DNA from 3 places in the Bradyrhizobium sp. YCK136 genome. Region 1 is predicted to be linked to each of the others. Evidence: riboswitches for the same ligand, from Rfam matches in the RefSeq annotation. Region 1 holds a riboswitch; each other region holds the start of a gene.
The links. A riboswitch is a leader RNA that binds a small molecule or an ion and turns the genes downstream of it on or off. The one in region 1 is predicted to bind S-adenosylmethionine.
Positions count from the first base shown of each region.

Region 1 (10,543 bases):
GCTTTGACGCCTCGCGCCTGGGCACGGCGAAGGATTCCGGCGCGCTGCTCGGCCGCGGCCATCTCGCCATGACCATCGACCAGGGCCCCGACATGAGCCGCTACCAGGGTCTGGTCGCGCTCGACGGCGGCAGCCTCGAAGGCGCTGCCCACGAATATTTCCTGCGCTCCGAGCAGATCCCGACGCGCGTGCGTCTTGCGGTCGGCGAGGAGTGGCGCTCGAACGACGGCGGCAGGCATCGCTGGCGCGCCGGCGGCATGTTGATGCAGTTTCTGCCGAAGGCGCCGGAGCGCGCGCGGCAGGCGGACTTGCATCCCGGCGATGCGCCCGAGGGCGCCGAAGTGCACGCCGTCGCCGAAGATGACGCCTGGGTCGAGGCGCGCTCGCTGGTCGAGACCGTCGAGGACGTCGAGCTGATCGATCCGGAACTGTCCGGCGAGCGGCTGCTCTACCGCCTCTTCCACGAGCGTGGCGTGCGCGTATTCAAGCCGCTGGTCCTGAAGGCGCAATGCTCCTGCTCGCGCGATGCGGTCGCCGCGATGCTGAAGAGCTTCTCGCCGGACGATCGCGCCGCGATGGTCAAGGACGACAAGGTCGTTGTCACCTGCGAGTTCTGCTCGTCGGTGTACGATTTCACGCCCGATGAGGCGGGCGTGGAGGACGCGTAACTCTATCCTCCGTCATTGCCAGCGCAGCGAAGCAATCCAGAGTCTTTCCGCAGTGGCAGTCTGGATTGCTTCGCTGCGCTCACAATGACGACGGGAAAACAGCCTGCCAAGTGCTCGGACATCGTAGGGTGGGCAAAGCGTAAGCGTGCCCACCATCTTTCTGCGTCACCACCGAAATGGTGGGCCCGCTTCGCTTTGCCCACCCCACGGCCCCGCCCCTAGTTCAACACCCGCTTGTTGTCCGGGCTATCCAGCGAAAACGTCGGCACGTCGATCTCGAAGCGTTCGCCGCTTTCGCTGACCATCTGGTAGCGGCCGGTCATGAAGCCGGAGGCGGTCGAGAGCGGCACGCCGGAGGTGTATTCGAAGCGCTCGCCGGGGGCCAGGGTCGGCTGCTCGCCGACCACGCCCTCGCCCTTCACCTCCTGCTGGCGGCCGGTGGCGTCGGTGATGATCCAGTGCCGCGTCTTGAGCTGCACGGTCTCCTCGCCCGAATTGGTGATGACGATGGTGTAGGACCAGAAGTAGCGGGAGCGGTCGGCCGACGACTGTTCCGGAACAAAGTTCGGCTCGACGGTCACTTCGATCTGGCGGGTCACGGCGCGGTACATGGCTGCCATCATAACGAAAACCCGGCCGGGAACCAAACGCCGCAAGCGGCTTTCGCGACATCGTCCCGCCAGAATTCGCGGAGAAAGACACCCCAAAGAAAGACACCCTTATGTGATCCGGCCGCTTTGCGAGACGACGGCCGGACCGGTACAATCCCTATAACGTCGCGATTTGTGTGAGGGTTTCCAGGCCCCGATGACCATTGCGGACCAAGTGACGGGATCGACGATCGCGGGGGCCAAGCCTGCGGATGCAAAGCCGCGTGCGGCCGCGCCGGCCATCTCGCTGCCCGCCATCGGCGAGCGCGAGCTCCGGCTCGACCTGTTCCGCGGCCTCGCGCTGTGGCTGATCTTCATCGACCATCTGCCGTCGAGTCTTTTGACCTGGTTCACGATCCGCAATTACGGCTTCAGCGACGCCACCGAGATCTTCATCTTCATCTCCGGCTACACCGCCGCCTTCGTCTACGGCCGCGCGATGCTGGAGAGCGGCGTCGTCATCGCCACCGCGCGCATCATGCGCCGGGTCTGGCAGATCTATGTCGCCCACGTCTTCCTGTTCACGATCTTCCTCGCCGAGATCTCCTACGTCGCGACCAGCTTCGAGAACCCGCTCTACACTGAAGAGATGGGCATCATGGACTTTCTCAAGCAGCCCGACGTCACCATCGTGCAGGCGCTGCTGTTGCGCTTCCGTCCCGTCAACATGGACGTGCTGCCGCTCTACATCGTGCTGATGTTGGCGCTGCCTTTGATCCTGTGGTCGATGAAGTGGAAGCCCGATGTCACGCTCGGCCTCTCGGTCGTGCTCTACGCGGTCACCTGGGAATACGACCTCTACTTCTCCGCCTATCCGAACGGCTTCTGGGCGTTCAATCCGCTGGCCTGGCAATTGCTGTTCGTCTTCGGTGCATGGTGTGCGCTCGGAGGTGCGCGGCGCATGTCGCGTATTCTGGCTTCACCGGTGACGATGTGGATCGCGATCGCCTATATCGTCGCGGCGTTCTACGTGACGCTGACCTGGTATGTGCCGCAGCTCTCGCATCTGATGCCGAAGCGGCTCGAGCAGTGGATGTATCCGATCGACAAGACCGACCTCGACGTGCTGCGCTTCACGCATTTCCTGGCGCTGGCAGCGCTCACCGTGCGCTTCCTGCCGCGCGACTGGCCGGGCCTGAAATCGCCCTGGCTGCGGCCGCTGATCCTGTGCGGCTCGCATTCCCTGGAGATCTTCTGCCTCGGCGTCTTCCTGGCCTTCGCTGGTCATTTCATCCTGGCCGAGGTCTCCGGCGGCGCCGTCATGCATGCGGTGATTAGTCTCTCCGGAATCCTGATCATGTGGGGCGTGGCCTGGGTGATTTCGTGGTACAAGCGCGTAGCTGACAAGAGCGGTGCGAAAACCAAGAACGCCGTCGGCAACGCCGATCTGGCGGGAGGGGGCTGATGAAGGCGAAGGTTCTCCTGAGCCTGATCCTGCTATGCGGTGGCCTCGCCGCGCCGTCGGCGCGCGCGGAGGATGCTGCGCCGCCCGCTCCGGCCGCGCCCGCAGCCTGCGAATTGCCGTCCTATCTGCTCACCAGCGAAAGCCAGCTTCCCAAGGTCGCCGACGCCATCAAGGCCGGAAAACCGCTCGAAATCCTGGTCATCGGCAGCCGTTCGACCACGATTCCGGCCTCCGAGGACGCTTCCTATCCGGCACGCATGCAGGCCATTTTGAAGGACAAGCTGTCGCCATCGGAAGTTGTGCACGTCTCCGTAGAAATACAGAGCAAGAAGACGGCAGAGGAGGCGGCCGCCAGCTTCGTTAAGCTGATGGAAGCAAAAAGGCCTACTTTGGTCATCTGGCAGACCGGGACCGTGGATGCTATCCGAGCAATCGATCCCGACGATTTTCGCGGTGCGGTGACCGGAGGGGTTTCCGCATTGCAAAATGCAGGGGCTGACGTCGTGTTGATGAACTTGCAGTACAGCCCGCGTACCGAAACCATGATCTCGGTGCCGCCCTATCTCGACAATATGCGGGTGGTGGCACAGGAGCACGACATCCCGCTGTTCGACCGTTTCGCGATCATGCGGCAGTGGAATGATCAGGGTCAGTTCGACCTGTTCAGCCCGTCTCGCGGGCCTGAGCTCGCGAAACAGGTCCACGATTGCCTTGGCCGGGCGTTGGCACAGTTCGTGATCGACGCAGCCCATCTGGGGCCGGCCCAGCAGCAAAATTGAGGTCTAGTGTTAATGAGTTCTAACCGCCCTTTTTGCCTGACGTCATGGCTGGCTGTACCCGTGGCGGCGGCGCTGCTGTTGCTGACTCCTGTTTCGCAGTCGCGCGCGCAGGCGCAGGCGGCGCAGGCAACGCCCGCGCCCGCGCAGGCCGCTAATCCCGCTCCGGCATCGCCCTCCCAGACCACCGTCGCCGCGACGTCTCCCGAACAGCGCGGCATCACCGCGCGCGCCATCGACAAGGTGAAGCAGGTCGCGAAATCCGCCGGTGACGTCTTCAACCGCGTCCCCTGCCTGCCGCCGAAGGGCGGCGCGAAGGCGATGGGCTCGCTGCCGCATGTCGCGGGCAAGCTCGTCGCCGGCAAGCCTGTCGTGATCGTCGCGTTCGGCTCGTCGTCGACCGCCGGCTACGGCGCAAGCTCGCCCGATTTCAACTATCCGAACCGTCTTGCGGCGCAGCTGCGCCGGCAATATCCGACCGCGGACATCACCGTCATCAATGCCGGCGTCGGCGGCGAGGACGCGCCCGATGAAGCGCCTCCAGAAGGAGGTGATCGACGTGCATCCGGACATGGTGATCTGGCAGGTCGGCACCAACGCCGTGCTGCGCAATCTCGATCCCGGCGACACCGCCAAGATGGTCGAGGACGGCATCGCCCGCATCCAGGCCGCCGGCGGCGCCGATATCGTGCTGGTCGATCCGCAATATTCGCCGGCCGTCAACCAGCGCAAGGAGAGTGCCGGCAAGATGGTGAAGCTGCTCGGCAAGGTCGCCGAGCTCCGTCACGTCGGCATCTTCCCGCGCTTCGAGGTGATGCGCGACTGGCACGAGAATCAATCGATCCCGGTCGAGAGCTTCGTGATCGCCGACGGCCTGCATATGAACGATTGGGGCTACGCCTGCTTTGCCCAGCTCCTCGGCGACGACATCATCCGCTCCGTCGGCCAGATCAAGCTCGGGGTCAACGTGCCCGGGGACGTGCGGGCGTACCGGCCGATGTAGTTCGGCTGCATAGCCGTAGGGTGGGCAAAGGCGCGCTCTTCGCGCGCCGTGCCCACCATCTATCGCCAGCTCGGTGGTGAATGGTGGGCACGCTTCGCTTTGCCCACCCTACGAGAGCTCAATCGCCTCACGCCTTCTCCAGCGCCGCCGTCAGGTCCTCGATCAGATCGTCCGCATGCTCCAGCCCCGCGGAGAAGCGGATGAAGCCCTCGCTGATGCCGAGCGCGGCGCGGTCTTCCGGCTTCAGGCGCTGATGCGTCGTGGTTGCCGGATGGGTGACGAGGCTCTTGGCGTCGCCGAGATTGTTCGAGATCTTCGCAAGCTTGAGCTCGTTGAACACGCGGAACGCGGCCGCCTTGCCGCCCTTGACCTCGAAGCCGACCAGCGTCGAGCCGCCGCGCATCTGCTTCTTCACGAGCGCTGCCTGCGGATGATCGGCGCGGCCGGGATAGATCAATCGCGAGATCTTCGGATGGCCGGCCAGCACTTCCGCAACGCGTGCCGCGGTGTCGGTCTGCGCGCGCACGCGCACGGCCAGCGTCTCCAGGCCCTTGAGCAAGACCCAGGCGTTGAACGGCGAGATCGACGGCCCGGTCTGGCGCATGAAATTGTGGAGGTGCTCGGCGACGAAGGCTTCCGACGACAGGATGATGCCGCCGAGGCAGCGGCCCTGGCCGTCGATGTGCTTGGTCGCGGAATATACCACGACGTCGGCCCCTAGCGCGAGCGGGCTCTGCCAGATCGGCGTCGCAAACACGTTGTCGACGACGAGCCGCGCGCCGCCCTTGTGCGCGATCTCGGCGATGCCGGGGATGTCGAGCACGTCGAGCGTCGGGTTGGTCGGGCTCTCCAGGAAGAACGTCTTGGTGTTCGGCCGCAAGGCCCGCTGCCACTGGTCGAGATCGAGGCCGTCGACCAGCGTGGTTTCGATGCCGTAGCGCGGCAACAGATCCTGAATGACGTAGAGGCACGAGCCGAACAGCGCGCGGGAGGCGACCACGTGGTCGCCGGCCTTCAGCGGCGCCAGGATCGCGGTCGTCACCGCGGCCATGCCGGTCGCCGCCGAACGCGCCGCTTCGGCGCCTTCGAGCTCGATCATGCGGCGCTCGAACATCGAGATGGTCGGGTTCGAATAACGCGAATAGATGAAGCCGGGATCCTCGCCCTTGAACCGCGCCTCGCACTCCTCGGCGCTGTTGTAGACGTAGCCCTGGGTCAGGAACAGCGCCTCCGACGTCTCGCCGAATTGCGAGCGCAGGGTGCCGGAATGGACCAGGCGGGTTTCGGGACGGTAAGTGGCAGGCGACTTCGACATAGGTACCTCCGACATGACCGTCTCGTCGAAATCACAAAAAAACCGGCCTGGATATATCCACGGGCCGGGATCACAGAGGTCCCCGGCCTGTTTAGCGACTTATTTAACGTGGCTGCAAGCCGGCCGGCTCAAATCACCACGGGATAAGTGATGCTCATATTCCGCAATGGCCTTTCCGTCAAGGCGTCCATCGGATAGCCGTAAAAGGCTAGTATTTCCCGCACGTCCGGATGCGTTTGACCCCTGACGAGGACCCCCGGTTGAGCTTCACGATCGCCGCCGACGCCAATGGTATCCTGCCCGACCGCATGATCGCGGCGATGGCGGAGGCGGGCCTCATCCTGCCCGCATACGATTTCGTCGAAAGCCAGATCCAGCCGGCGAGCCTCGATTTGCGCCTCGGTGACATCGCCTATCGCGTCCGCGCCAGCTTCCTGCCCGGTCCCGGCGCCACGGTGGCCGAGCGCATCGACGAATTGAAGCTGCACGAGTTCAGCCTTGCCGACGGCGCGGTGCTGGAAACCAACTGCGTCTACATCGTGCCGCTGCTCGAGAGCCTGGCGCTGCCGCCGGAGATCGTCGCGGCCGCGAACCCCAAGAGCTCCACCGGCCGGCTCGACGTCTTCACCCGCGTGATCGCCGACGGCACCCGCCGCTTCGACATGATCGGCGCCGGCTATCACGGCCCGCTCTATGCCGAGATCAGCCCGAAGACATTTCCGGTGCTGGTGCGCGAGGGCTCGCGCCTGTCGCAGGTGCGCTTCCGCACCGGTGACGCCATCCTCAATGCCGACGAGCTCGATGCGCTGCATGCGTCCGAGCGCCTCGTCGACATCGACGATGCCGATCTGTCCGGCGGCGTCGCCGTCTCCGTCGATCTCTCCGGCGAGAAGGCGAGCGGCTTCGTCGGCTACCGCGCCAAGCGCCACACCGGCGTCGTCGACGTCGATCGCCGCTCCGGTTATTCCGTCGAGGACTTCTGGGAGCCGATCTCGGCCCGGCCCGACGGCAGCCTGATCCTCGATCCCGGCGAGTTCTACATCCTCGCCTCGAAAGAGGCCGTGCAGGTGCCACCCGACTTTGCAGCCGAGATGGTGCCGTTCGATCCGCTGGTCGGCGAATTCCGCGTGCACTATGCCGGCTTCTTCGATCCCGGCTTCGGCTATGCCGGTGCCGGCGGGTTGGGATCGCGCGCCGTGCTGGAGGTGCGCTCGCGCGAGGTGCCGTTCATCCTCGAGCACGGCCAGATCGTCGGCCGCCTCGTCTACGAGAAGATGCTCGCCCGCCCCGACGCGATGTACGGCCAGCGCATCGGCTCGAACTACCAGGCGCAGGGATTGAAGCTCTCGAAACATTTTCGGGTGTAGCGACATCTCCAACTGTCACGCCCCGTCTCGACCGGGGCATCCAGTACGCCACGGCGTCTCGATTCAATCATAACTGCCTCTGGAATACTGGATCGCCCGGTCTTCGCCGGGCGATGACACCGAGTCTGTGGCTGGTTGCGCCGCCCCAGCCGCGATGACACACTCCCGTAAAACAACAAGCCGGGAGCGAACATGACCGCCGCAGCTGACTCCGCGCAGGAAGCCCAATGGAAGCGCTGGCGCGCGGTCGCCGATCTCTATCACGCCTATTTCACCGGCCTTATCCTCACCGTCGTTACGCGGCGCGGCACCGCGGATGCCGCGGAGTTCGTCTTCCGCGTGTTCCGCCGCCAGCAGCAGGAGCGTTTCCTGCCAGGGCTGGAAAAGCTCGGCCTCAGCCATCTGCCGCCGGCGGTCGCTGCTGCGCAATATCACTACCTCTCCAACTGGATCGGCGGCGTGCATGTCGAATACATGTACGAGAGCGACACCAAGGCCTGGATACGCTATCCGCCGCCGCGCTGGATCTGGAAGGGCACCGCGATCTGCGGCGTGCCGGGCGAGGTCTCGCGCGCGATGCTGCGCGGCTGGCACGCCAATAACGGGGTTGCGCTCGGAGATCTTCGCCTCGGCTTCGTCTGCACCAAGCAGAGCGTCGACGGCCAGGACGGGCTCGAAGGCTATTATCATCAATACGACCATCCGCTCGAACTCGACCAGCGCCTGGTGTTCGCGCGGCATCTGGAAGCGCCGCCGTTCGATGCGAAGACCGCGCCGGCGCTGCCGGTCGCGAGCTGGCCGAAGCCGCGGCTGGAAAAAGCCTATCGCAACTATGCGATGGAATATGTCCGCACCGCCGCGCCCGTGATGGTGCAGCTGTTCGGCCCGGAGGACGCCGGCTATCTGCTGCATCTCACCGGCAAGCTGATCGGGATGCAGTATTTCGACGAGGTAGCGGCCGCACTCGCGACGAGCCGCGGCGGCGCGAGGGAATTCGCATCGTTCCTGAACGCGCTGTTCGCTGCCCAGGACGACAATGCTGAGATGACGCAGTCCGAAGGCACCTTCGAAATCCGCCAGCAGAGCTGGAAGCTGATGGACGACGTCGCTGATTGTCACCGCGCCTGCGCCAAGGTGCTGGAGGGATTGTTCGAGGGATTGGCTGCCGGCTGCGGCCGGCATATCGGCGTCCACATGCGCCCGGCCGCAGGCGGCCGGGCGCCGTTGGTCTGGACGATTGGCTGACGAGAACGGCGCGGCCACTTCGCCTCTCCCCGCGTGCGGGGAGAGGCCGGATTGCATCGAAGATGCAATCCGGGTGAGGGGGACTCTCCGCGAGTCCAACTCGCATCGTTTTCGCGGACGCGGCCCCTCACCCCAACCCTCTCCCCGTAAGAACGGGGAGAGGGAGACGAGAGACCGCAATTCCACGGGCTGAAATGCGCTGCCGCAGGGCACGCCTGCATCAGGCGCAGGAGGAATCGGCAATTGCCGTGCTAACAAGCTTCTCGCTGCGCCTTCTGCGCGAAGAAATTCATTGGCACATCTAGTCATTGCCGCACCGCAAATGGCGCTCGTGCCCGGGAGAGGACATGTCCGACATCGCCGAAATCCCGGTCGATGAACAAGAGCGCCCGCTGCCGCCGCCTCCGCGGCCGGTGAGGAGCGCGCTGATGGACGGACCGATCCTGCGCACGCTGCTCGGGCTTGCCTGGCCGAACGTGATCGCGCTCTCGGCCGGCACCTGCACGGTGATCGCGGAGACCTCCTATATCGGCCGGCTCGGCGTCGAGGCGCTGGCCGCGATGGCGCTGGTGTTTCCGACCGTGATCCTGACCATGACGATGTCGGGCGGCGCGATGGGCGGTGCGGTGGCCTCCGCCATCGCACGCGCGCTCGGCGCCGGCGACCGCGAGCGCGCCGGCACGCTCGCCGCGCATGCGCTGCTGATCGGCGTCACGTTCGGTCTCGTCTTCATGCTGGGCATGCTGATCTTCGGGCCCAAGGTGCTCGAGATGCTCGGCGGCCGCGGCGATGTGCTGACGCACGCGATCGCCTACACGCAGGTGTTTTTCGGCGGCGCCGTGCTGCCCTGGCTGCTCAACACCATGGCGGGCGTGCTGCGCGGCACAGGCAATATGAGGCTGCCCTCGTTCCTGATCCTCAACTCCGCGGCCTGGCAGATCGTGCTCGGCGGCACGCTGGGTCTCGGGCTCGGACCGGTGCCGCAGTTCGGCATGCGCGGCGTCGCGGCCGGCGCGCTGATCGCCTATTGCATGAACATCGGCGTCATGGGCTGGTACCTGTTCTCAGGCCGCGCGCGCGTCGTCCCGAAGCTGCGCGGCCTGCGCATCCAATGGGCGATGTTCTTCGACATCCTGAAGGTCGGCGCCATCGCCTGCTTCTCGCCGCTGCAATCGGTGCTGACGATCTCGATCTTCACCCACATGCTGGCGAAGTTCGGTACCGCGATCCTCGCCGGCTACGGCATCGGTGCGCGGCTCGAATTCCTGCTGACCTCGATCGCGTTCTCGTTCGGCATCGCCTCGGTGCCGATGGTCGGCATGGCCGTCGGCGCCGGCCGCATCGCGCGCGCCCGGCGCATTGCCTGGATCGCGGGTGCGAGCGCATTCGTCGCCGTCGGTGCGCCGGCGTGCCTGGTCGCGCTCTTCCCCGATCTCTGGGTCAACATCTTCACCGACAGCGCGACCGTCCGCGCGGCCAGTCACCAATATCTGTCGACGGTGGCGCCGTTCTACGCCTTCATCGGGCTCGCCTCGACGATGTATTTCTCCTCGCAAGGCGCGGCCAAGGTGATCGGCCCGGTGCTGGCGCAGACCGCGCGGCTGATCTACATCTCGGCGACCGGCTGGTGGCTGTCGACACATGAGGCGACCGCGCAGAGCTTCTTCTGGCTGGCCGCGAGCTCGATGGTCGTGCTCGGCCTGCTGTCGTGCTCCAGCGTGGTGCTGACGCGCTGGGGACCGCGCAAGAGCAAGCCCGCGATCAGGCCGGCTCTCTCAGGCGTCGCGGATTAGCGATGCTTGTGGCGGCGATGGCCGCCACCGCCGCCGATATTGGCGAGCCGCATCAGCTGCGGGATCATCGCCATCATGTCGCCGCCACTGGTGCCGCCGAGCATGCCCATGATGTCGCCGCCGCCCATGCCCGTTGGCATATAGCCGCCTCCGCCCATCGGGGTGTAGCCGCCATAATTGGGCGCACCAAAGCCGCCGCCAAGATTGCCGCCGCCGAGGCCAGCGCCGCCCATCATGCCGCCGAAGCCGCCGCCACCATTCTCCATCATGCGGCTCATCATCGGGCCCATGGTCTGCATCAGCATGGCGAAGCGGCGCTTG
Region 1 is NZ_CP172424.1:9,267,901-9,278,443, reverse strand. Features, by position in the region: gene ACFLEY_RS44960 (Hsp33 family molecular chaperone) at 1-668, shown strand, start outside; gene apaG (Co2+/Mg2+ efflux protein ApaG) at 887-1,279, opposite strand; gene ACFLEY_RS44950 (OpgC domain-containing protein) at 1,476-2,723, shown strand; gene ACFLEY_RS44945 (lipolytic enzyme) at 2,723-3,502, shown strand; gene ACFLEY_RS44940 (SGNH/GDSL hydrolase family protein) at 3,999-4,502, shown strand; gene ACFLEY_RS44935 (O-succinylhomoserine sulfhydrylase) at 4,630-5,817, opposite strand; SAM riboswitch at 5,888-5,967, opposite strand; gene ACFLEY_RS44930 (2'-deoxycytidine 5'-triphosphate deaminase) at 6,048-7,184, shown strand; gene ACFLEY_RS44925 (hypothetical protein) at 7,377-8,429, shown strand; gene ACFLEY_RS44920 (MATE family efflux transporter) at 8,777-10,222, shown strand; gene ACFLEY_RS44915 (hypothetical protein) at 10,219-10,543, opposite strand, start outside.

Region 2 (10,543 bases), 2.6 Mb from region 1:
AGCGGGGCGAACTCGCTGACGCTGGAGCATTCGGCCAACTCCAACCGCGCCTTCTTTACGAGCTGGACCCTGAGCGGCACCCAGGCCGGTGCGATCCTGGCGACGCTGGTATTCATTCCGGTATCGAGCCTGCCGGAGGACCAGCTTCTGAACTGGGGCTGGCGCGTTCCGTTCCTGCTTTCCGCTCTGGTGCTGCTGGTCGCCTACCTGGTGCGGCGGACCATGCCGGAAACGCCCGTGTTCGAAGACATCAAGGACAAGGCGCAGGTTGCGCGCTTCCCCGTCGTCGCCCTACTGCGCGACTACTGGCCCGACGTGCTGCGCGTCATCGTCTGCGCGCTGATCGCGACCGTGAGCACGATGACCGCCGTGTTCGCGCTCGGCTATGCCACCAGCAAGTTCGGCGTGGCGCGCCCGACCATGCTGTGGGCCGGCGTGCTCGGCAACGTCACGGCGCTGCTCACCCAGCCGCTCTGGGCCCTGCTCGCCGACAAGATCGGCCGCAAGCCGGTGTTCATCGGCGGCGTGCTCGGCTGCGCGGTGCTGCTGTTCCCGTACTTCATGCTGGTGACGTCAGGCAACACGATCGCGATCTTCGCCGCCGCGATGATCCTGTCCGGCATCGTCTACGCCGCGCCGAACGCGATCTGGCCGTCGTTCTACGCCGAGATGTTCGAGGCGCGCGTGCGCTATTCCGGCACCGCGATCGGCACGCAGCTCGGCTTTCTCGTCGCCGGCTTCACGCCGCTGGTGAGCGCGAGCCTGGTCGGGGAGGGGCCGAACGGCTGGGTCCCCGTCGCGATCTTCGTCGCCTGCTGCTGCGTGATCTCGGCAGCCGCTGCGGCGACGGCGCGCGAAACCCACACCGTCGACATCGCCGATCTCGGCAAGCGGCGCGCTTGAGTGAAGACGAGGCACGCATGCTGACCAGCGCAGTTCAGACCACGAGTGGCCCCGTCGTCGGCACCACGCAGGCCGGTATGCGTGCCTTCAAGGGCGTGCCGTTCGCAACCGCGCCGCGCTTTGCCAAGGCAATGCCGCCGAAAGCGTGGACGGAGCCGCTCCGCTGCACGGGCTACGGCGCTTACGCGCCGCAGCCGGGCCATCTCGATCATGCGGACGAGGCTGCCTGTCTCAGCCTGAACATCTGGACGCCGGCAGAGGCCGATCGGCCGCTGCCGGTGCTGGTCTTCATCCATGGCGGCGCCTTCGTCACCGGCGGCGGCGCCGACTATGACGGCGCATTCCTCGCCGCGCACGGTCCGGCGGTGATCGTCACCATCAACTACCGGCTCGGCCCGCTCGGATTCCTGCAATTGCATCGCCTTGGGCTCGGCGAGGCCAACAACCTCGCGATCTCGGATTCGCTCGCCGCCCTCGACTGGGTGCGCGCCAATATCGCGGATTTCGGCGGCGATCCTGACGCGATCACGCTGTCCGGCCAGTCGGCCGGCGCCTCGATGGTGATCGCGCTCGCAACCCTGCCGCAGGCCAGAGGCAAGTTCATTCGCGCCCTCGCGCTCAGCGCGCCCGGGCGGAACATCATGAGCGCCGATCATGCCGACGACGTTGCACGCCGCCTGCTTGCCGAGCTCGAATTAGCGTACGACCCAACCGCGATTGCCTCTTTGCCACTGCCAAAGCTCTTCGCGGCGGTGGAGCGCGTCAGTCGCGGGCTTGCGGACGAGACCGAACAAGGCACCGTGTTCGGCCCGGTGCTCGACGGAATCGTGATTCCGCGCGAGCCGCGGGACGTCTTCGCCGAAGGAACCTTGCGCGACATTCCGCTCTGGCTCGGCTCCTGCCGCGACGAGATGGTGATGTTCCTGAAGAGCACGCCGCCGGCCGCGATGATCCGCACCACCGAACGACAAGTGCGCGCCGCAGTCGGCGATGCCGGCTGGCAACGTCTGCTGGCGTATTACCGCGCCACAGCGCGCGTCGACGAGGATCCGTACGAGGCGCTGCTGTCCGACGCGTTCTGGCATCGCCCCATGGCAGATCTTGCGCGGCTTCATGCCGCGGCTGGCGGCGCGGTGTGGCTGAGCCGGTTCGACCATCGCCCGGCGCTGGAGCCGTTCCTGTCGCAGGGGCCGACCCACGGTGCCGACAATGCCTGCCTCTGGGCGCACCCGCCGGATTTCATCGACCGCCCGATCCTGAAGCGCAAGGGCGGGCCGATGACGCCCGAGGATATCGAGGTCGCCGCGCGGTTTCAGGCAAGCGTGCTGCGCTTCGTCACATCCGGCGCGCCCGACATCGCGGAAGCCTGGCCGCGGTTCGAGCCGGCCAAGGAGCCGCTCGCAATCTTCGGCCAGCCGTTCCACATTGTGCCTCTCAATGAAGGCGTGCGCTCCCGCCTGTGGGCGGAGCTGTCGGCCCAACGCGGCGCGCCGCAGGCTCCGGCCGCGCGAGCGAAGATCGGTTGATCGCAGCACCTTGGTCATGTAAGCGTTCGTCCAGCGCCGATTTGATCCTCAGCTTGCGGGCGCTTCTAAAAATGCAGCTAAAGAGACCCGCTATCCCTGCATCGTCCCGCATTGGGTGAATCGTCGGCCATCTCGAATGGAGAGGCCAAGTGAAATTTGCTGCCATCGCGGATGTGCACGGAAATCGTCCGGCGCTCGAAGCCGTCCTTGCGGACATTGCTGCGCTCGGCATCAACGAGGTCGTGAACCTGGGCGACCATGTTAGCGGTCCGCTCGAAGCGGCCCGAACGGCTGACCTGCTGATGGAGCGAGGCTTTCCGTCCATCAAGGGCGATCAGGACCGCATTCTCGTGGAGCTGTGGCAGGCCGGCACATCGGCGCGCAGCGATTTCCGAGAGCTCGAACGCAAGCATTTCGAGTGGATGGCAAGCATGCCGTCCACGCTCATGTATAGGGGGCGGGCGTTCCTGTGCCATGGATCGCCAGGGAATGATGCTGCGTTCTGGCTCGACCACATCGCGGGCGACGGCTGCCCGCGTCCGAGCCGGATTGATTCTATTGAGGCCGGCGCCGAGGGGATCGACGCCGAGATCATCCTGTGCGCACACACGCACATTCCGCGCGTGGTGCGTCTGAAGGATGGCCGGCTGGTCGTCAATCCCGGCAGCGTTGGATTGCCCGGTTACGACGGGAAGATGCCCGTTCCCTACGTGGTCGAGGTCGGCACCCCTCATGCGTGTTACGCAATTCTGGAGCATGCCAACAGAGGCTGGTCCGCGACGCTCCGCTACGTGGCCTACGACACCACGGCCATGGCAGCATTGGCGCGGGCCAGGGGAATGCTCACCTGGGCGAGCGCGATTGCAACGGGCTGGGTGCAGCGGGATCACCTGTAATCTGCTTCACACGCGAATGCGCCGAGTAACGCTAGATGAAGTGAGGCCTCGCTTCCGCGCGGCCCGCTTCGGAGCTGGCGATGATTGCTGCACTGGCAAGAGCAATATCCCGCGCGACGGGAACCAATGTCGATGTCGAGACTCTGAAAGTCGTCGTCATATTCTCGGGAGCGGGCCTGCTGCTCTCACTCGTTGCTGCAATGATCTACGGACAGGCTGTCAACGCCGCCTTATTTTAGGCTCGTGCGCGTTCATCGCGCGCCTCGCCGCCTGTCCCGGCTGGTTCAGCGCAGGAACGGCACGGGATGGGCCGCGCGATGGAAGAAGTTGATCAGGGTGTTGATGTCGAACACCGGCAGACCCGACACCTCGGCGACGTCCCGCGAGAATGGGCACATGTTGGTGCACTCGAACAGGATCGCGCCGGGATTTTTGCAGGACGCCATGAAGGCTTCCGTCATCTCGATCATCTCGGCGCGCAGCACGTCAGTGTCCAGCTCTTCGCGGCCGAGAATGTAGGTTGCGGGAAACTGCGCATCGGGCTTCATGCCCTGGATTTGAACGAGAATGTCGTCCGGCGACCAGCCGACGCCGCGGAAGTGCCCTTCGTTCATGTGGTGGCCGCGTTCGGTGAAGATGCCGATGACCTTGCCGGGCGGCAGCATGGCGTGGATCAGCGGCGCCTGGATCAGGCTCGAGGTGAAGACCGGGATGTTCACGGCAGCCGCGAGCTGCTTCTGGAACGGCGCGAGGAAGCCGCAACTCGTCGTTATCGCTTTGACGCCGTCGGCTTCCAATTCGCGGGCCGCGGCGATGAACGGCTCGAGCAGGGTCGGATCGGGCTGGTCGCCCATGATCCTTGTGGCGTGCGCGCCGCGCACGATCTTGTAGCGCACCGGGAAGTCGTAGGAGAGCGCGTTGCCGATGTCGCCGCGCGGGCGCGGGAAGCGGGTATCGAGCATCAGAATGCCGATCGTCTCGCCGTAATTCGTGAAGCCGCCGCGGAGTTTCATGGTTCGTCCCACCGATTCGGGATGGTCGTGGCCGGCAGTCTAATGCGTTTCGTGAAACCGGCTGAGGAGGGACTTCCGCCGTTCGCTGCGCGGCTGGCGGATCATCTCCTCTGGCGTACCGATCCCGGCCATGACGCCATCATTCATGAAGCCGACGCGGGCTCCGGTACGGCTTGAGCACCGCGAATCCCCAGACATACATCGCGGATTGGCGCTCAGAACTGCACTTCGCCGGGAATGTCGTCCGCGCCGAGACCTACGGCTTCAAAACCCTTCAACATCCATTCGCGGGTCTGGCCCAGCGAGCGGTTGTAGTCGGCCCAGGCGCTGAGGAAGTCCTTGTAGCGCCGGTCGCTTTCGGCGCGGATGCCCATGTTGGTCGGCAGCGTGAGCAGCGGACGTGGCACCGCGAGCTCACCGAGCGTCGGGTTCTTCTTCAAGGTCGCGACCGAAAGCACCGCCAGCGAAATGTTGCAGTCCGCGCGTCCGGTTGCGACGGCGAGGATCGCCTCGTTGCGCTCCTTGAAGCCGAGGATCGTCGCCTTCGGGCAATAGCGGCGCGCGATCGTCTCGTGGGTCGAGCCGATGTCGACGGCGATCTTGACCTCGGGCTTGTTCAGCTCGGCCCAGGTTTGCGGCTTGGCAAAACCCTTTTTGGTGATGGCGGTGAAGGAGTGCACCAGGATGGGCGTGGAAAAGTCGATGACCAGCGAGCGCTCCGGTGTCGGGTTCACGGCGAAGGCAAGGTCGATCTTCTCGGCCTGGAGATCCAGGATCTGGTTGCCCCAGGTCGATTCCAGCGTCTCGACCTTGGCACCGAGCTTGCCGGCGATGTCGTTCGCCATGTCGATGCAGGCGCCCGACCATTGATTGGTGGTGAGGTCCTTGTGGAAGTAAGGATCCTGGCCGGCGATGACGGCGATCCGCAGCACGCCGCTCTTCTTGATCCGTTCGAGCGTCGAGCCCGGCGCGGTGTCGGCCTTGGCCGAACCGGTTGCGGCGATCGCGGCTCCGGCGAGGGCGACAGTGGTGAGTGCATCCCTGCGATTCATGGCAGTCTCCTGGGCAGTCGCTTCTGGACATTCGAACCCGGCGTCTGGACTATTTCTGTATTCAGATTAAAATGCAATACGGTATTTTAAACTGGACAGGAAAGACAGGCCCGTGCGCGCTCTCTTCGTCGATGCCAATGACACCCTTGCCGCGGTGACCGAGAAACTGCTGCGCGGGGACAGCCTTCCGGTCGGCATCAACCGCAACCCCGCGATCACTCCCGACGACCTGCCACGCCTTCTTGACGGTGTTGAGATCATGATCGTCGACCATACCGCGGTGCCGACGGCGATTGCCGCGAAATGTCCTGCCCTGAAGCACGTCGTCTTCCTCGGCACCGGCGCGCGCAGCTACATGAATCCGGAGGAGCTGGGCCAGCGCGGCATCTCGGTTCACACCATCAAGGGCTATGGCGACACCGCCGTCGCCGAATGCGCGATCGCCCTGATGTGGGCCTCTGCAAAGAGCTTCGGAGAGATGGATCGCGGCATGCGCGAGGGCAATTGGCTGCGTCGCGATGCGCTGCAGCTCACCGGCAAGACGCTCGGCCTGATCGGCTTCGGCGGCATCGCGGCGGAAGCCGCGCGCATGGCGCTTGGCTGCGGCATGAAGGTGATCGCCTGGAACAGATCGCCGAAGACGCATCCCGGCGTCGAATTCGTCCCGCTGGAGAAGCTCCTCGCGGACAGCCACGTCGTCTCGCTGCATCTGCTCCTCAACGACGAGACCAAGGGTTTCCTGTCGCGCGAGCGCATCGGGATGATGCGCCCCGGCGCCATCCTGATCAACACCGCGCGCGGCGCCGTGGTCGACGAGGAGGCGATGTGCGATGCGCTGCGCTCGGGCCACATCGCCCATGCCGGCCTCGACGTCTTCACCGTCGAGCCGCTGCCCCCGGGCCATCCGCTGACCAAACTGCCGAACGTGACGCTATCGGCGCATTCGGCGTTCCGCACGCCGGAGGCGAGCGACAACCTGATCGGCGCGGCGCTCGATCATTGCCGCCGCATCATCGCGAATGGGCGGTAGTGCAAACAGCAGGGGCGGGCATGACGCCTGCGCAGGGAGCGGGAAGCCTTTCGATCTTGCACCTCCTGTTGGCCTGTCCTACGCCACCTGCGAACGACATTTTCGCGAGGCGCCCGAGCGCGTCGCCAAAGCCTGCAGGGAGCTGTCATGACCATTCGTAACACCCGCACCGGGGGCCAGATCCTGATCGATCAGCTCGTCGCCCAAGGCGTCGAGCGCGTCACCTGCGTGCCGGGCGAGAGCTATCTTGCGGCGCTGGACGCGCTGCACGACAGCCCGATCGACGTGATGATCTGCCGCGCGGAGGGCGGCGCCGCGATGATGGCGGAGGCCTATGGCAAGCTCACGGGGCGTCCGGGAGTCTGCTTCGTCACCCGCGGCCCCCGGCGCGACCAATGCCAGCCACGGCGTCCACATCGCGATGCAGGATTCGACACCGATGATCCTGTTCGTCGGCCAAGTCGATACCGGCATGCGCGAACGCGAGGCGTTCCAGGAGCTCGACTACAAGGCCGTGTTCGGCACCATGGCGAAATGGGCGGTCGAGATCGATCGCCCCGACCGCATTCCGGAACTGGTCGCGCGCGCCTTCCGCGTCGCGATGCAGGGCCGTCCGGGCCCCGTGGTGATCTCGCTGCCGGAGAACATGCTGACCGAGACCGCCGCCGTCGCCGATGCCATGCGCATCGAGCCGGCGGTGAGCTGGCCCGCGCCCGCGGACATTGAGCGTGTCGGCGCCATGCTCGCGAGCGCCAAGGCGCCGCTCGTCATTCTCGGCGGCTCGCGCTGGACGGATGAGGCGACCAAGAGCATCGCGCGTTTTGCCGAGCGGTTCGACCTGCCGGTGGCGACCTCGTTCCGCCGGGCCTCGCTGATCGACGCCGACCATTCGCATTATGCCGGCGATCTCGGCATCGGGCCGAGCGCGGGCCTGAAGGCGCGCATCGACGGCGCCGATGTCGTTCTGCTCATCGGCGGCCGCATGTCGGAGATGCCGTCCTCGTCCTACACGCTGCTCGACATTCCGACCCCGCAGCAGAAGCTGATTCACGTGCATCCGGGCTCGGAAGAGCTCGGCCGCGTCTATCAGCCGGCGCTCGCGATCCAGGCGACGCCCGCCGCGTTCGCCGCGGCGGGCGAGACGCTGAAGCCCTCCGGGGCGGTTGCCTGGAAGGGCGAGGCCGCCAAGGCACATGCCGATTACCTCGCCTGGACCGAGAAGGCGCGCGAGCTGCCGGGCACGTTCCAGTACGGCCAGGTCATGACCTGGCTGCGCGACCGGCTGCCGAAGGACGCGATCGTCTGCAACGGCGCCGGCAATTATGCCGGCTGGATCCATCGCCATCACCGCTTCCACAGTTTTGCCTCCCAGCTCGCCCCGACCTCGGGCTCGATGGGGTACGGCGTGCCGGCGGCGGTGCTGGCAAAGCGCCAATATCCGGATCGCACCGTCGTTGCCTTTGCCGGCGACGGCTGCTTCCTGATGAACGGCCAGGAGTTTGCGACCGCCGTGCAGTACGACGCGCCGCTGGTCGTCATCATCGTCGACAATTCGCAATACGGCACCATCCGCATGCACCAGGAGCGCGACTATCCCGGCCGCGTCGTCGGCACCCAGCTCAAGAACCCGGACTTTGCGATGTACGCCAAGGCGTTCGGCGGCCACGGCGAGCGCGTCGAGCGCACCGAGGAGTTCGCGCCGGCGTTCGAGCGCGCGCTGGCTTCGGGCAAGCCGTCGATCCTCCACTGCATCATCGATCCGCGCGCGATCTCGGTCGGCAAGGACTTTGTGCCATCGGTGAAGGCGTAAACGATGCCCGAAGGCCGCCATGTCGCCATCATCGGAGCCGGCGCGGTCGGCGTGATCAGCGCCATCGAGGCGCTGCGCGAGGGCCATCGCGTCACGCTGATCGATCCCGGCGAGCCCGGTGGCGAACAGGCGGCGAGCTACGGCAACGCCGGCTGGCTCTCCTCGCATTCGGTGATTCCGCCGGCCGAACCCGGCATCTGGAAGAAGGTGCCGTTCTATCTGATGGACCCGCTCGGCCCGCTCGCGATCCGCTGGTCGTATTTGCCGAAGGCGCTGCCTTGGCTGATCAAGTACCTGCTCTCGGGCTGGACCGAGGCGCGCGTGGAAAAGACCGCCTTCGCGCTCCGCGATCTACTGAAGGACGCGCCGCTGCTGCACCGGAAGCTCGCGGAAGAAGCCGGTGTCTCCGAATTGGTCGAGCGCAACGGCGTGATGCATGTCTTCCCGTCGCGCGGCAACTTTGACCACGATCTCGGCTGGCGGCTGCGCAAGCGTGTCGGGGTCGAGTGGCTGGAGCTCAATGCCGACGAGATGCGTCAGCGCGAGCCGGACCTGCATCCGCGCTACAGCTTTGGCGTGGTGGTGGAAGAAGCCGGCCGCTGCCGCGATCCCGGCGCTTACGTTGCGGCACTGGCCAATCACGCGTTGGCCAGCGGCGCGAAGCTCGTGCGCGCCAAGGCGACGGGGCTGAAGCTTTCCGGCAACAAGCTCGTCGCTGTCGTCACCGAGACTGGTGAGATTGCTTGCGATGCTGCGGTGGTCGCCGCCGGCGCCAGATCGAAGCAGCTCACCGCGTCCGTGGGCGATTCACTGCCGCTCGAGACCGAGCGCGGCTATCACGTCATGATCGAAAATCCCGAGTCCGGTCCGCGCAGCTCGATGATGGCGTCCGACGCGAAAATGGTCGTGAACTGGACCAACAAGGGCCTGCGCGCCGCCGGCACCGTCGAGATCGCCGGCCTCGAGGCCGCGCCGAACTGGAAGCGCGCCGAGATCTTGCGCGACCATCTCTTCAGCATGTTCCCGAAACTTCCGAGGGACATTCCGGCCGCGCGCATCAAGACCTGGTTCGGTCATCGTCCCAGCATGCCGGACGGACTGCCCTGCATCGGCCACGCGCGCGCCTCGCGCGACATCGTCTATGCCTTCGGCCATGGCCATGTCGGCCTGGTCGGCTCGGCCCGCATCGGGCGTCTCGTCGCCCAGCTTCTGAGCGGCAAGCAGCCCGAGATTCCGCTCGCGCCGTTTTCGCCCACTCGCTTCCTCTGAGGTCGCACCATGACCACTCCTACCAACTCATCCTCCCGCATCGCCCGTGGCGGCAAGGCCATCTATGGCGCGCCGCTCGGTATCCTGATGCTGGAAGCGCGCTTTCCGCGCATTCCCGGCGACATGGGCAACGGCACGACCTGGCCGTTCCCCGTGCTCTATCGCGTGGTGAACGGCGCCTCGCCGGAGAAGGTGGTGCTGAAGGGTGCGGCCGGCCTGCTGCCTGATTTCATCGACGCGGCCAAGGACCTGGTGCGGCTTGGTGCGGAGGCCATCACCACCAATTGCGGCTTCCTCTCGCTGTTCCAGAAGGAGATCGCGGCGGCCGTCGGCGTGCCGGTTGCGACCTCGTCGCTGATGCAGGTGCCGTGGGTGCAGGCGACCTTGCCGCCCGGCAAGCGCGTCGGCCTCGTCACGGTGTCGGGCTCGACGTTGACGCCGGCGCATCTCGAAGGTGCCGGCGTGCCGCTCGACACGCCGCTGGTCGGCACCGAGAACGGCAAGGAATTTTTCCGCGTCCTGATCAAGGCCGAGAAGGACGACATGGACGTCGGCTTGGCCGAGCGCGACGTGGTCGAGGCGGGCAAGCTGCTGGTCGCAAAGAACCCCGACGTCGGCGCCATCGTGCTCGAATGCACCAACATGCCGCCTTATGCGGCGGCGTTGCAGGCCGAGGTCGGGCTGCCGGTCTATGATATCTATTCCATGATCACCTGGTTTCATGCTGGACTGCGCCCGCGCGTCTTCGCCTGATTCCGGGTGTCGTAAAGCTCTGAACAAACGCTGCTACGCTGTCCTTTGCATTGCAATCGTCTTCACAGCCCCGGTATATTGGGCTGTGTTCGGGCATGAATGCAGCTTATGAAAAGCAACGTGGAACTGGCTTCCGATAGCATCGTCGATCGCGTCTATGAGCAGCTCAAGGCGATGGCCGTGAGCTACGAGTTCAAGCCGGGCGAACGGCTCAACGAAGGCGAGCTGGCAAAACGTCTCGGCGTCAGCCGTACGCCGCTGCGCGAGGCGCTCAACCGTCTCAACACCGAA
Region 2 is NZ_CP172424.1:2,053,762-2,064,304, forward strand. Features, by position in the region: gene ACFLEY_RS09670 (MFS transporter) at 1-903, shown strand, start outside; gene ACFLEY_RS09675 (carboxylesterase/lipase family protein) at 921-2,429, shown strand; SAM riboswitch at 2,453-2,531, shown strand; gene ACFLEY_RS09680 (metallophosphoesterase) at 2,579-3,325, shown strand; gene ACFLEY_RS09685 (hypothetical protein) at 3,406-3,564, shown strand; gene ACFLEY_RS09690 (aspartate/glutamate racemase family protein) at 3,610-4,338, opposite strand; gene ACFLEY_RS09695 (transporter substrate-binding domain-containing protein) at 4,554-5,390, opposite strand; gene ACFLEY_RS09700 (NAD(P)-dependent oxidoreductase) at 5,503-6,420, shown strand; partial or broken gene ACFLEY_RS09705 (thiamine pyrophosphate-binding protein) at 6,568-8,230, shown strand; gene ACFLEY_RS09710 (NAD(P)/FAD-dependent oxidoreductase) at 8,234-9,499, shown strand; gene ACFLEY_RS09715 (aspartate/glutamate racemase family protein) at 9,509-10,252, shown strand; gene ACFLEY_RS09720 (GntR family transcriptional regulator) at 10,373-10,543, shown strand, end outside.
Region 2: another riboswitch for S-adenosylmethionine. It lies ahead of ACFLEY_RS09680 (metallophosphoesterase); the one in region 1 lies ahead of ACFLEY_RS44935 (O-succinylhomoserine sulfhydrylase).

Region 3 (10,543 bases), 1.5 Mb from region 1:
GCGGACGAGCCGACCGGCAGCGTCGATCCGACGCTCGGCCGCCGCCTGCTGCGCCTTTTCATCGAGCTCAACAAATCGGGCACCGCCGTCATCATTGCGACCCACGACATCGGCCTGATGGATCAGTACGAGGCGCGGCGGCTGGTGCTGCATCAGGGACGGCTGCACGTCTATGAGTAAGCCCGACGAGCGCGGCGTGCTGGTCGATCTCGGACAGGAGCGTCCGCAGCTTCCGGCCAAGGCGCGCAACATGTCGCCGATCGTGCCGCGCGCCTCGATCCACGGCCGCGCGCTGGTCGCCGTCGTCGCCATCATGACCTTCCTCGCCTCGATGACCACGGGCACGGTGCTGCTGGTCAGCGCCTCCGCCGCCGAATGGCAGTCGGACGTCGCGAGCGAAATCACCATCCAGGTTCGCCCGCAGTCCGGGCGCGACCTCGAGCGCGACACCGCCGCGGTGACCGAGGCAATGCGCGCGCAAGCCGGTATCGTCGAGGTCAAGCCGTTCACCAAGGACGAGAGCGGCAAGCTGCTCGAGCCCTGGCTCGGCACCGGACTGTCGATGGACGATCTGCCGGTGCCGCGCATGATCATCGCGCGCGTGCAGCCCGGCACGGCGCTCGATCTTGCCGCCTTGCGCGCCCGCGTGACGCAAGTGGCGCCAAGCGCCAGCGTCGACGATCACCGCGCCTGGATCGAGCGCATGCGCTCGATGACCAACGCCACCGTGCTCGCCGGTCTCGGCATCCTCGCGCTCGTCATCATCGCGACAATCATCTCGGTCTCGTTCGCGACCCGCGGCGCCATGGCGGCGAACCGTCCGATCGTCGAGGTCCTGCATTTCGTCGGCGCCGGCGACCGCTACATCGCCAACCGCTTCCTGCGCCATTTCCTCAGGCTGGGCCTGGAGGGCGGCGTGATCGGCGGCGGCGCCGCCATGCTGGTGTTCGGCTTCTCCGAGTCGATCGCCGGCTGGTTTTCGGGGACGCCCGTCGGCGACCAGTTCGCCGCCCTGCTGGGCACCTTCTCGCTGCGGCCCTCCGGCTATGTCGTGCTCGCGGTGCAGGCGGTGCTGATCGGCGCCATCACCGCCGTCGCCTCGCGCCAGACGCTGTTCGCGACGCTGAATGATGTGGATTGAGGTTGTGCTTCTTCCTTCCCCCGTGTGGGAGAAGGTGAATAAACCGGACTCCACTTCGCCTCAAAACGTTTTAAAATCATCCGGGGAAGGGATTACCGACATCGCATGACCTCGCCGACCGACGATCGATCGCCGAAATTGCCGCGCGGCTGGCTGCGCGCAGCCGTGGTGTCGACGATCGCGTTCGCCTTCGTCGGCGCGGCGGCGGGCTTCATCGCGTTCCTGTCGCAGTTGCGCGGCGCCGAGATCGCGCCGGACCGCAAGGCGGACGGCATCGTGGTCCTGACCGGCGGCTCCTCGCGGGTGTCGGATGCGATGGAGCTGCTGGCTGCCGGCTACGGCAGGCGGCTCCTGATTTCCGGGGTGCATCCGACCTCGACCGCAAGCGACATCTCGCGGACCCTGCCGGAGAACCAGTCCTTCATGACCTGCTGCGTCGACCTCGACCGCACCGCGCTCTCGACCCGCGGCAACGCCGCGGAGGCGCGGCGCTGGGCGCAGGCGCGCCGGTTCAAATCGCTGATCGTGGTGACCTCGAACTATCACATGCCGCGCGCGCTGGTGGAATTCTCGCACGCAATGCCGGAGACGATTCTGATCCCGTTCGCCGTGGTCGGCGACAAATGGCGCGAGGAGCCGTGGTGGGCCTCGGCGTCCACCTTGCGGCTGCTGCTGTCGGAATATGTCAAATATATCGCGGCCGAAGTCAGGGTGCGGCTGGAGGATTTCGGGATTGACCTTTCGCCCGAAGTATCGGAGCAGCCTCCCGGGATGCAGCCGAAGCGGCCCGCCACTGCACAGGCCAATTGATCGGCAATTGATCGGATCGTCGATGTTCTTGATTTTCCTGCGCTCGCTCGTGTTCAACGTGCTGTTCTACGCCGTGCTGGTGTGTCTCGCGATCGTGGCGCTGCCGACCTTTGCAATGCCTCCGTGCGCCATGCTGACGGTCGCGCAATGGTGGGCGAAGGCGACGCTGGTCCTGATGCGGGTGATCTGCAACATCAAGGTGGAATTCCGCGGGCAGGAGAAGATCCCGCAGGGGCCGCTGGTGATCGTGGCAAAGCATCAGTCGTTCTGGGAAACCTTCGTGCTGCCGGGATTCTTCGACCGCCCGATCTTCATCCTCAAGCGTCAGCTCATGCAGATCCCGGTGTTCGGTCAGTTCCTGGTCAAGACCGGGATGATCGCGATTGACCGCAAGGCCGGCGTGAAGGCGCTGCTGGACATGACGCGGCGGGCGCGCGACGCGGTGCGCAGCGGCCGCCAGCTCGTGATCTTTCCGGAAGGCACGCGCCGCGCGCCGGGCGCGCCCCCCGACTACAAGACCGGTTTTGCGCAGATCTATTCGTCCTGCGGCGTGCCGTGTCTGCCGATTGCGCTCAATTCCGGCCTGTTCTGGCCGCGCCGCACCTTCATGCGCTATCCCGGCACGCTGGTGGTGGAGTTTCTCGATCCGCTGCCGCCGGGCCTGCCGAAGGACGAGTATCTCTCCCGCGTGCAAACGGCGATCGAAGAGGCGACCGACCGCCTCGTCGAAGCGGGCCGCAAGGAGCAGGAGCAGCTGATCGGTTCGGCGCCGAGCTACGCGCCGACTGGCAGCTAGCGGCTTTCGCGATCTTCGCTCGGAGCCGGCGCGTGCAGGGAATGCGCCTCCCCATGCAGCATCGTCGCGAGCTGATGCAGTTGCTTGTCGCGAAAGCCTTCGGCCTCGATCGCCTTCACCGTCGCCGTCACGTAGTCGCGGTTGGCCCCGGACTGGCCGTGCCCCTGGAGCACGTGGCGATGCTGATCGGCGAGCGACAGCCGGCCGGCATATTGCACATGGCCGCGGTCGACGACATAAGCGAGTGCGGAGACGCGCTGCCGCGCATCGTTCTCCAGCCACACCGAACGCATCACCTCGCGATAGACCGACGTCACCTGCTCGCGTTCCCGCAAATAGGCGACGACGTCGGCACGGTTCTTTTCGGCGACGCGGAAGGCGATGCCGCGACAGGCGCCGCCGCGATCGAGCCCGAGCACCAGGCCCGGCTTCTCCGGCGTGCCGCGATGCACGAAGGAATAGACGCAGAGCGCACGATGCTCGCCGACCAGCCGCGCCGGGACGCGCTCCTCGAACTCGAAGCCCGGCCGCCACATCAGCGAGCCGTAGCCGAACACCCAGAGGTCGCCGTTGGCTGTGGTGACGGAGGGGAGGGTGATTTCCGACATGGCGGGCACGGCTACCAGAACCGCGCCCCCAAGCGAAGCGAATTCTCCGCCTTTCGGAGCAAGCCAACCTCGCTTACATTTGACAAAATCTGAGGCCAAAGGGTCGCCGCATGTCCAATCTGACCGTTGCCGCAGGCCGCCGCCCCCGTTGGGGCCTTTTCATCGCACCCATTCTCCTCCTGATCCTCGCCGTCGCGTGGAGCTGCTTCTGGTTCTACGCCGCTTCGCAGGCCGAAATCGCCGCAGACGCCTGGCGCGCGCAGGAGGCCAAGTCCGGCCGCATCTATGATTGCGCCAAGCGCTCGATCGCGGGCTTCCCGTTCCGCTTCGAGGTCCAGTGCTCCGGCGCCAGCGTCGCCCTGGTCTCGCAGAACGCGAGCAAGACGCCGTTCACGGCGAGGCTCGACAACATCCTGGTCGTCGCCCAGGTCTACGATCCCAAGCGCGTCATCGCCGAATTCTCGGCGCCGGCGACCCTCACCGACGGCGTTACGCAAAACACCTTCGTGGTGAACTGGAGCAAGGGCCGCAGCAGCGTGGTCGGCCTGCCGGCGGTGCCGGACCGCGCCTCCATCGTGTTCGACGATCCCGTCATCAACCGGCTCGACGGCAGCGTGCAGGTGCCGCTCGCGCGCGCCAAGCAGGTCGAGCTGCACGGGCGCCTCGCGGACGGATCGCCGTCCGATCATCCCGTGATCGAGACCGTGCTCCACGTCGCGCAGGGCAGCATCCAGGGTGTTCACCCCTTGCTCGCCGAGCCGTTCGAGGCGGACACGCGCGCCAAGGTCACCGGGCTCTCCGACCTCACCCCAAAGCCATGGCCGCAGCGCTTCCGCGAGATCCAGGCCGCCGGCGGCCATATCGAGATCGTGCAGTCGCGGATCCAGCAGGGCGAGATGATCGCGGTCGCGGCCGGCACGCTCGGGCTCTCGGCCAATGGCCGACTCGACGGCGAATTGCAGATGACGGTGACGGGCCTCGAGCGCGTGATCCCGGCGCTGGGTATCGAGAAGATGCTGGAAGAGGGTGTGCCGCAGGCAACCCTCGACCGCGTCGCGCCCGGCGTGAAGTCGCAGGATCTCAACAATCTGTTCGGCGCGCTCGATCGCGCCGTTCCCGGCCTCGGCAAGGTCATCAAGCAGAACGCCAATGCCGGCGTCGCCGCCGGCATCAATTCGATCGGCACCGAGAGCACGCTGGAAGGCAAGAAGGCCCGCAGCTTCCCGCTGAAGTTCGTCGACGGCGCCGTGCTGCTCGGCCCGGTCAAGGTCGGCCAGATTCCGCCGCTGTATTGAAACCTCTCTCGTCATTCCGGGGCGATGCGTAGCATCGAACCCGGAATCCATTTCACCGCGTGCGCTGTGGCCCAATGGATTCCGGGCTCGCCCTTCGGGCGCCCCGGAATGACAGGAGCTACGGCTTCTTCAGCGCCGCATGCGGCCGGCCGAAGTCCGGCGCCGCCGAATCCTGGCCGATCTCGACGATGCCGCGACGGATGGCGCGGGTGCGGGTGAAGTGGTCGAACAGCGCTTCGCCGTCGCCGCGCCGGATCGCGCGGGTGAGTTTTGCCAGATCCTCGGTGAAGGTGCCGAGCATCTCCAGCACGGCTTCCTTGTTGGCGAGGAAGACGTCGCGCCACATCGTCGGGTCGGACGCCGCGATGCGGGTGAAGTCGCGGAAGCCGCCGGCGGAGAACTTGATCACTTCCGATTCCGTCACCTGCGCCAGCTCGTCGGCGGTGCCGACGATGGTGTAGGCGATCAGATGCGGCAGATGGCTGGTGATCGCGAGCACGAGATCATGATGATCCGGCGTCATCACCTCGACCTTGGCACCCATCGCAGCCCAGAAGGCGCGCAAGCGATCGGTGGCCGACGCGTCGACGCCTTCCGGCGGGGTGAGGATGCACCAGCGGTTGATGAAGAGCTCGGCAAAGCCGGAATCCGGCCCCGAGTGCTCGGTGCCCGCCACGGGGTGCGCCGGCACGAAATGAACGGTCTTCGGCAGATGCGGCGCCATGTCCCTGACGATCGCGCCCTTCACAGAGCCGACGTCGGAGACGATCGCGCCGGGCTTCAGATGCGCGGCGATCTCCTGCGCCACCGGTCCGCAGGCGCCGACGGGAATGCAGAGGATGACGAGATCGGCATCCTTCACCGCTTCCGCATTGGTCGCCACGACCTGATCGACGATGCCGAGCTCGAGCACCCGCGCGCGCGTCTTCTCCGAGCGCGCGGTGGTGACGATCTCGCCGGCCAGGCCCTGGAGCTTCGCAGCGCGCGCGATCGAGCCGCCGATCAGGCCGAAGCCGATCAGGGCGACGCGCTGGAAGTGCGGCTGTACGCTCATTTGCCGGCCATGAAGTCGCGCAAACCGTCGACGACGAGGCGGTTGGCCTCCTCGGTGCCGATGGTCATGCGCAGGGAATGTGGCAGGCCGTAATTCTTCAATGCCCGCAGCACGAGGCCTCGCTTCGTGAGGAAGGCGTCGGCGTCGTCCGAGGTCCTGCCCCTGTCGGTCGGGAAGTGGATCAGCACGAAATTGGCGACGCTCGGCGTCACCTTCAGGCCGAGCTTGCCGATCTCTTCGGTCAGCCAGTTGCGCCAGGTCTCGGTGAACTGCTTCGACATCGCCTGATGCGCGGTGTCCTCGATCGCGGCGACCGCGGCGTACATTGCCGGCGTCGACACGTTGAACGGACCGCGGATGCGGTTGACCGCGTCGATGATGTGCTCGGGCCCGAACATCCAGCCGATGCGCAGCGCGGCGAGGCCGTGGATCTTGGAGAAGGTGTGCGTCACCACGGTGTTCTCGGTGGTGGCGACGAGCTCGATGCCCATCTCGTAATCGTTGCGCGAGACATAGTCGCAATAGGCGGCGTCCAGCACCAGCAGCACGTGAGAGGGCAGGCCGGCGCGCAGGCGCTTGACCTCGTCGAACGGAATATAGGTGCCGGTCGGGTTGTTCGGATTGGCGAGCCACACCAGCTTCGTCTTCGGCGTCACAGCCTTGAGGATGGCGTCGACGTCGCAGGTGAGGTTCTTCTCCTGTGCAATGACGTTCCTGGCGCCGACCGCCATGGTGGCGATCGGGTAGACCAGGAAGCCGTGGGTGGTGGAGATCGCCTCGTCGCCCTGGCCGAGATAGGTGTGGGCGAGCAGGTTGAGGATCTCGTCCGAGCCGGCGCCGCAGATGATGCGGTTGGGGTCGAGGCCGAAGGTGCGGCCGATGGCTTCGCGCAGCACCCGCGAGGTGCCTTCCGGATAGTCTTCCAGATGATCAGCCACCTTCTTGAAGGCCTCGATCGCCTTGGGGGAGGGGCCGAACGGCGTCTCGTTGGCCGAGAGCTTGAACACCTTGCGGCCCGGCTCCGGCACCGGGCTCTTGCCGGGCGTGTAGGGCGCAATATCGAGAATGCCGGGGTTCGGCACGGGGCGGGACATCTTCAACTCCGGAATGGCAGGCGGCTCGTAACTTACGATTTCGACCCGGTCGGGGGCACCGTATAGCGCGTCGCGTGGCTGCCGACGAGGGCCGTGGAGCGCACCGAGGCCCCCGCCTCGATCAGGGCAGCCTTGATCTTTTCGATGCTGCTCGCGCTCGTGACCGAGACCAGCAGCGCGGCGCCATCGAAGGCGGTATCGGGCACCGCCACGATGTCGGCGAGCGGCGACAGCGCCCGCGCGATCTCGGCATTCCATCCCGAGACGCGCACGCTGAAGGTCTCGACCTCCGTCACCAGGGCACTGTCGGCGACGCGTGAGATCGCGAACACGGGCAGCGCGGCCGGATGGTCGGCACGCTCGACGAAGGGCAGCCGCGCGATGATCTTCGGTGCGCCTTCTGCTTCCAGCTCCAGCCACCACGGGGTGCGGCTGGAAGTCGCCGAGACCAGCGCCAGATCGCCCTTGGATTTCGCGACCGCCTCGACCGCGGCCTGCGCGCTGAAATGCGCCACGTAAGGCACGGTGAAGCCGAAATGGAATCGCACGGAATCGCGCATCGCGGGCTCGCTCACCGAGATGTCGGCATGCACCGCGAACGGCGCCTGCACGTAAGTGAACGTCGCGATGATGACGCGCCAGATGCTCTCGACCGTGTCGAGCGGCAGGATGCCGCGATGGCGCTCCACGATCCGCCGCATCATGTCGGCCTCGCGCGCAGGCCGGAACGCCGAGCCCACCTCCTGGGTCTGCTTCACCTGGATCAGGCGGTCGATGATGTCGCCGCGCTGCATCAGGAGGCGATGCATGCCCTCGTCGATCGCGTCGATCTCCTTGCGCAATTCCTGCAACGATGGTGGCGCGGGCGGACGTTGGGACATATCTGGCAAGTGCTGTTGAGAGGCGTTCCAATGCGGGTCCATCAGGTCGGACCCGCTGCGGTCGATGTCTTGATTAGGCAGTCGGAGCGGCGAAAGCAAAGAGAAATGCAAAGGGAAATCGGGCCTTTTCGGCTGACGCGACGGGGACGAATTTGGTCAATCAGGACCGTATCTTGACGAAAACCGTCCAAGCCGTTAAGTTTTGCCTGTTCCGTGGTCATTTGAGCCGGCCGGCTTGCAGCCACGTTAAAAAACTCGCTAAACAGGCCGGGGACGCTTCCGATCCCGGCCGAACCTATCGTTCAGGCCGGGTTTTTTATGGCCTGATGCAAGTAGCGCTCTGAAGTCCGATCGCAAACGAGGTCGATGGTCAGATGGTTGGCGTCACGTCGATATCCAGTCCCGCGATCAGTGCCGATGAGCGGTCGCATGAAGTGGATCATCCGAGTTCGCTCGTCGCGCAGTTCGGCGCCGATCGGCCGTTGCCGCTCGACTGCGGCATAGATCTCACCCCGTTCCAGATCGCCTACCAGACCTATGGCGAGCTCAACGCCGATCGCTCCAACGCGATCCTGATCTGCCATGCGCTGACCGGCGACCAGCATGTCGCCAATGTGCACCCCGTCACCGGCAAGCCCGGCTGGTGGGAAACCCTCGTCGGTGCGGGCCGTCCGCTCGATCCGAGCCAATACTTCATCATCTGCGCCAATGTGATCGGTGGCTGCATGGGCTCGACCGGGCCGGCCTCGATCAATCCCGCGACCGGCAAAGTGTGGGGCCTGGATTTCCCGGTCATCACCATCCCCGACATGGTTCGCGCGCAGGCGATGCTGATCGACCGGCTCGGCATCGACACGCTGTTCGCGGTGGTCGGCGGCTCGATGGGCGGCATGCAGGTGCTGCAATGGACGGCGGCCTACCCCGAGCGCGTGTATTCCGCGCTGGCAATTGCCTGCTCGACGCGGCACTCGGCGCAGAACATCGCCTTTCACGAGCTCGGTCGCCAGGCTGTGATGGCCGATCCCGACTGGCACAATGGCGGCTACGCCGATCGCGGCATCCATCCGCATCGCGGCCTTGCGGTCGCACGGATGGCGGCGCACATCACCTATCTCTCCGACGCGGCGCTGCATCGCAAGTTCGGCCGGCGCATGCAGGACCGCGACCTGCCGACCTTTTCGTTCGACGCCGACTTCCAGGTCGAGTCCTATCTGCGCTACCAAGGCTCGTCCTTTGTCGAGCGCTTCGACGCCAACTCCTATCTCTATCTGACGCGAGCGATGGACTATTTCGACATCGCCGGCGACCATGGCGGCGTGCTGGCGAAGGCGTTCGCGGGCATCAAGACGCGCTTCTGCGTGGTCTCTTTCACCAGCGACTGGCTGTTCCCGACCTCGGAATCGCGCGCGTTGGTGCATGCGCTGAATGCGTCGAGCGCGCGGGTATCGTTCGCCGAGATCGAGACCGATCGCGGCCATGACGCCTTCCTGCTCGACGTGCCCGAATTCTTCGACATCGCCCGCGCCTTCCTGGAATCGGCCGGCAAGGCGCGCGGACTCAACGGCAGGGGTGGCTAGGATGTCAGTGCAGGAAGTGCTGCCGCTGGGCGGCCTTAGCGCGGGACAGTCCGGTCATTTTCGCGCCGACCATCTGCTCGTCGCCGAGATGGTCAAGCCGGGCTCCAAGGTGCTCGATGTCGGCTGCGGCGACGGTGATCTGCTCCAGCTTCTGGAGACCCGCGGCATCGACGGCCGCGGCATCGAATTGTCGCGCGAGGGCGTCAACCGCTGTGTCGCCAAGGGCCTCGCGGTGGTGCAGGGCGACGCCGATACCGACCTCGTGAACTATCCCGATGATGCCTTCGACTACGTGATCCTGTCGCAGACGCTCCAGGCGACGCGGCAGCCGCGTGTAGTGCTGGAAAATCTCCTGCGCATCGGCCGCCGCGCCATCGTCTCGTTCCCGAACTTCGGCTTCTGGAAGATGCGGCTCCAGCTCCTGATCGGCGGCCACATGCCGCGCACCGAGAACCTGCCGGCGACCTGGTACGACACCGCCAACATCCACTTCTGCACCATCAAGGATTTCGTCGAGCTCTGCGACGAGATCAACGTCAAGATGGAACGCTCGGTGGCGCTCGATCTCTATGGCCGCCCGGTGCCGCTGAACCTGCCCTGGTGGGTGTGGAATATGTTCGGCGAGCAGGGCGTGTTTCTGCTCACGCGCGGGCAGGGGAAGTGACGCCGTAGGCGTCATTCCGGGGCGGCACGAAGTGCCGAACCCGGAATCTCGAGATTCCGGGTTCGCTCTTCGAGCGCCCCGGAATGACTGGGTAAACTAATGCGCCGCCACCGACCTCGGATCGCGCGCCGGCCAGCGACCTGCTTCCACCAGCGTGACGAACCGCTCCACGGTCTCGTTGAACAGCGCGGGCTCCTCGAGGTTGAGCACGTGCCCCGACTTCGGATACATCGCGAGGCCCGCGGCCGGAAGATGCTTCTTCAGGAACAGGCTCGGCCCGACGCAAGGGTCATCCTCGTCGCCACAGATGATCAGCGCCGGCGTCGCGACGCCCCTGATCGCGTCCGTCGTGGTGTAGATCGAGGGACGGCCGCCCTGGAAGCCGCGCATCGTGCGCGCCGATCCCCTGGCATCGTGCCGCGCCAGCGCGGCGTAGAAATCGGCGTAGCCGCGTGGGTCCTTGACCAGGAAGGGAATCCGGCTCGGCGCCTCGCGCGTGACTTTTGCCACCTCCGTGGAGCCGAGCGTCTCGAATTGCTCGGCATTGGCGCGGCATTGCCTGCGCCAGGCGTCGAGATTCTCGATCTCCGAACCGGAGCCGACGCCGGCTAGCGTCATCGACA
Region 3 is NZ_CP172424.1:1,010,595-1,021,137, forward strand. Features, by position in the region: gene ftsE (cell division ATP-binding protein FtsE) at 1-180, shown strand, start outside; gene ACFLEY_RS04850 (ABC transporter permease) at 173-1,141, shown strand; gene ACFLEY_RS04855 (YdcF family protein) at 1,247-1,951, shown strand; gene ACFLEY_RS04860 (1-acyl-sn-glycerol-3-phosphate acyltransferase) at 1,974-2,747, shown strand; gene ACFLEY_RS04865 (gamma-glutamylcyclotransferase) at 2,744-3,355, opposite strand; gene ACFLEY_RS04870 (DUF2125 domain-containing protein) at 3,466-4,650, shown strand; gene ACFLEY_RS04875 (prephenate/arogenate dehydrogenase family protein) at 4,769-5,704, opposite strand; gene hisC (histidinol-phosphate transaminase) at 5,701-6,798, opposite strand; gene ACFLEY_RS04885 (chorismate mutase) at 6,831-7,679, opposite strand; SAM riboswitch at 7,883-7,962, shown strand; gene ACFLEY_RS04890 (homoserine O-acetyltransferase) at 8,054-9,256, shown strand; gene metW (methionine biosynthesis protein MetW) at 9,258-9,920, shown strand; gene ACFLEY_RS04900 (alpha/beta fold hydrolase) at 10,017-10,543, opposite strand, start outside.
Region 3: another riboswitch for S-adenosylmethionine. It lies ahead of ACFLEY_RS04890 (homoserine O-acetyltransferase); the one in region 1 lies ahead of ACFLEY_RS44935 (O-succinylhomoserine sulfhydrylase).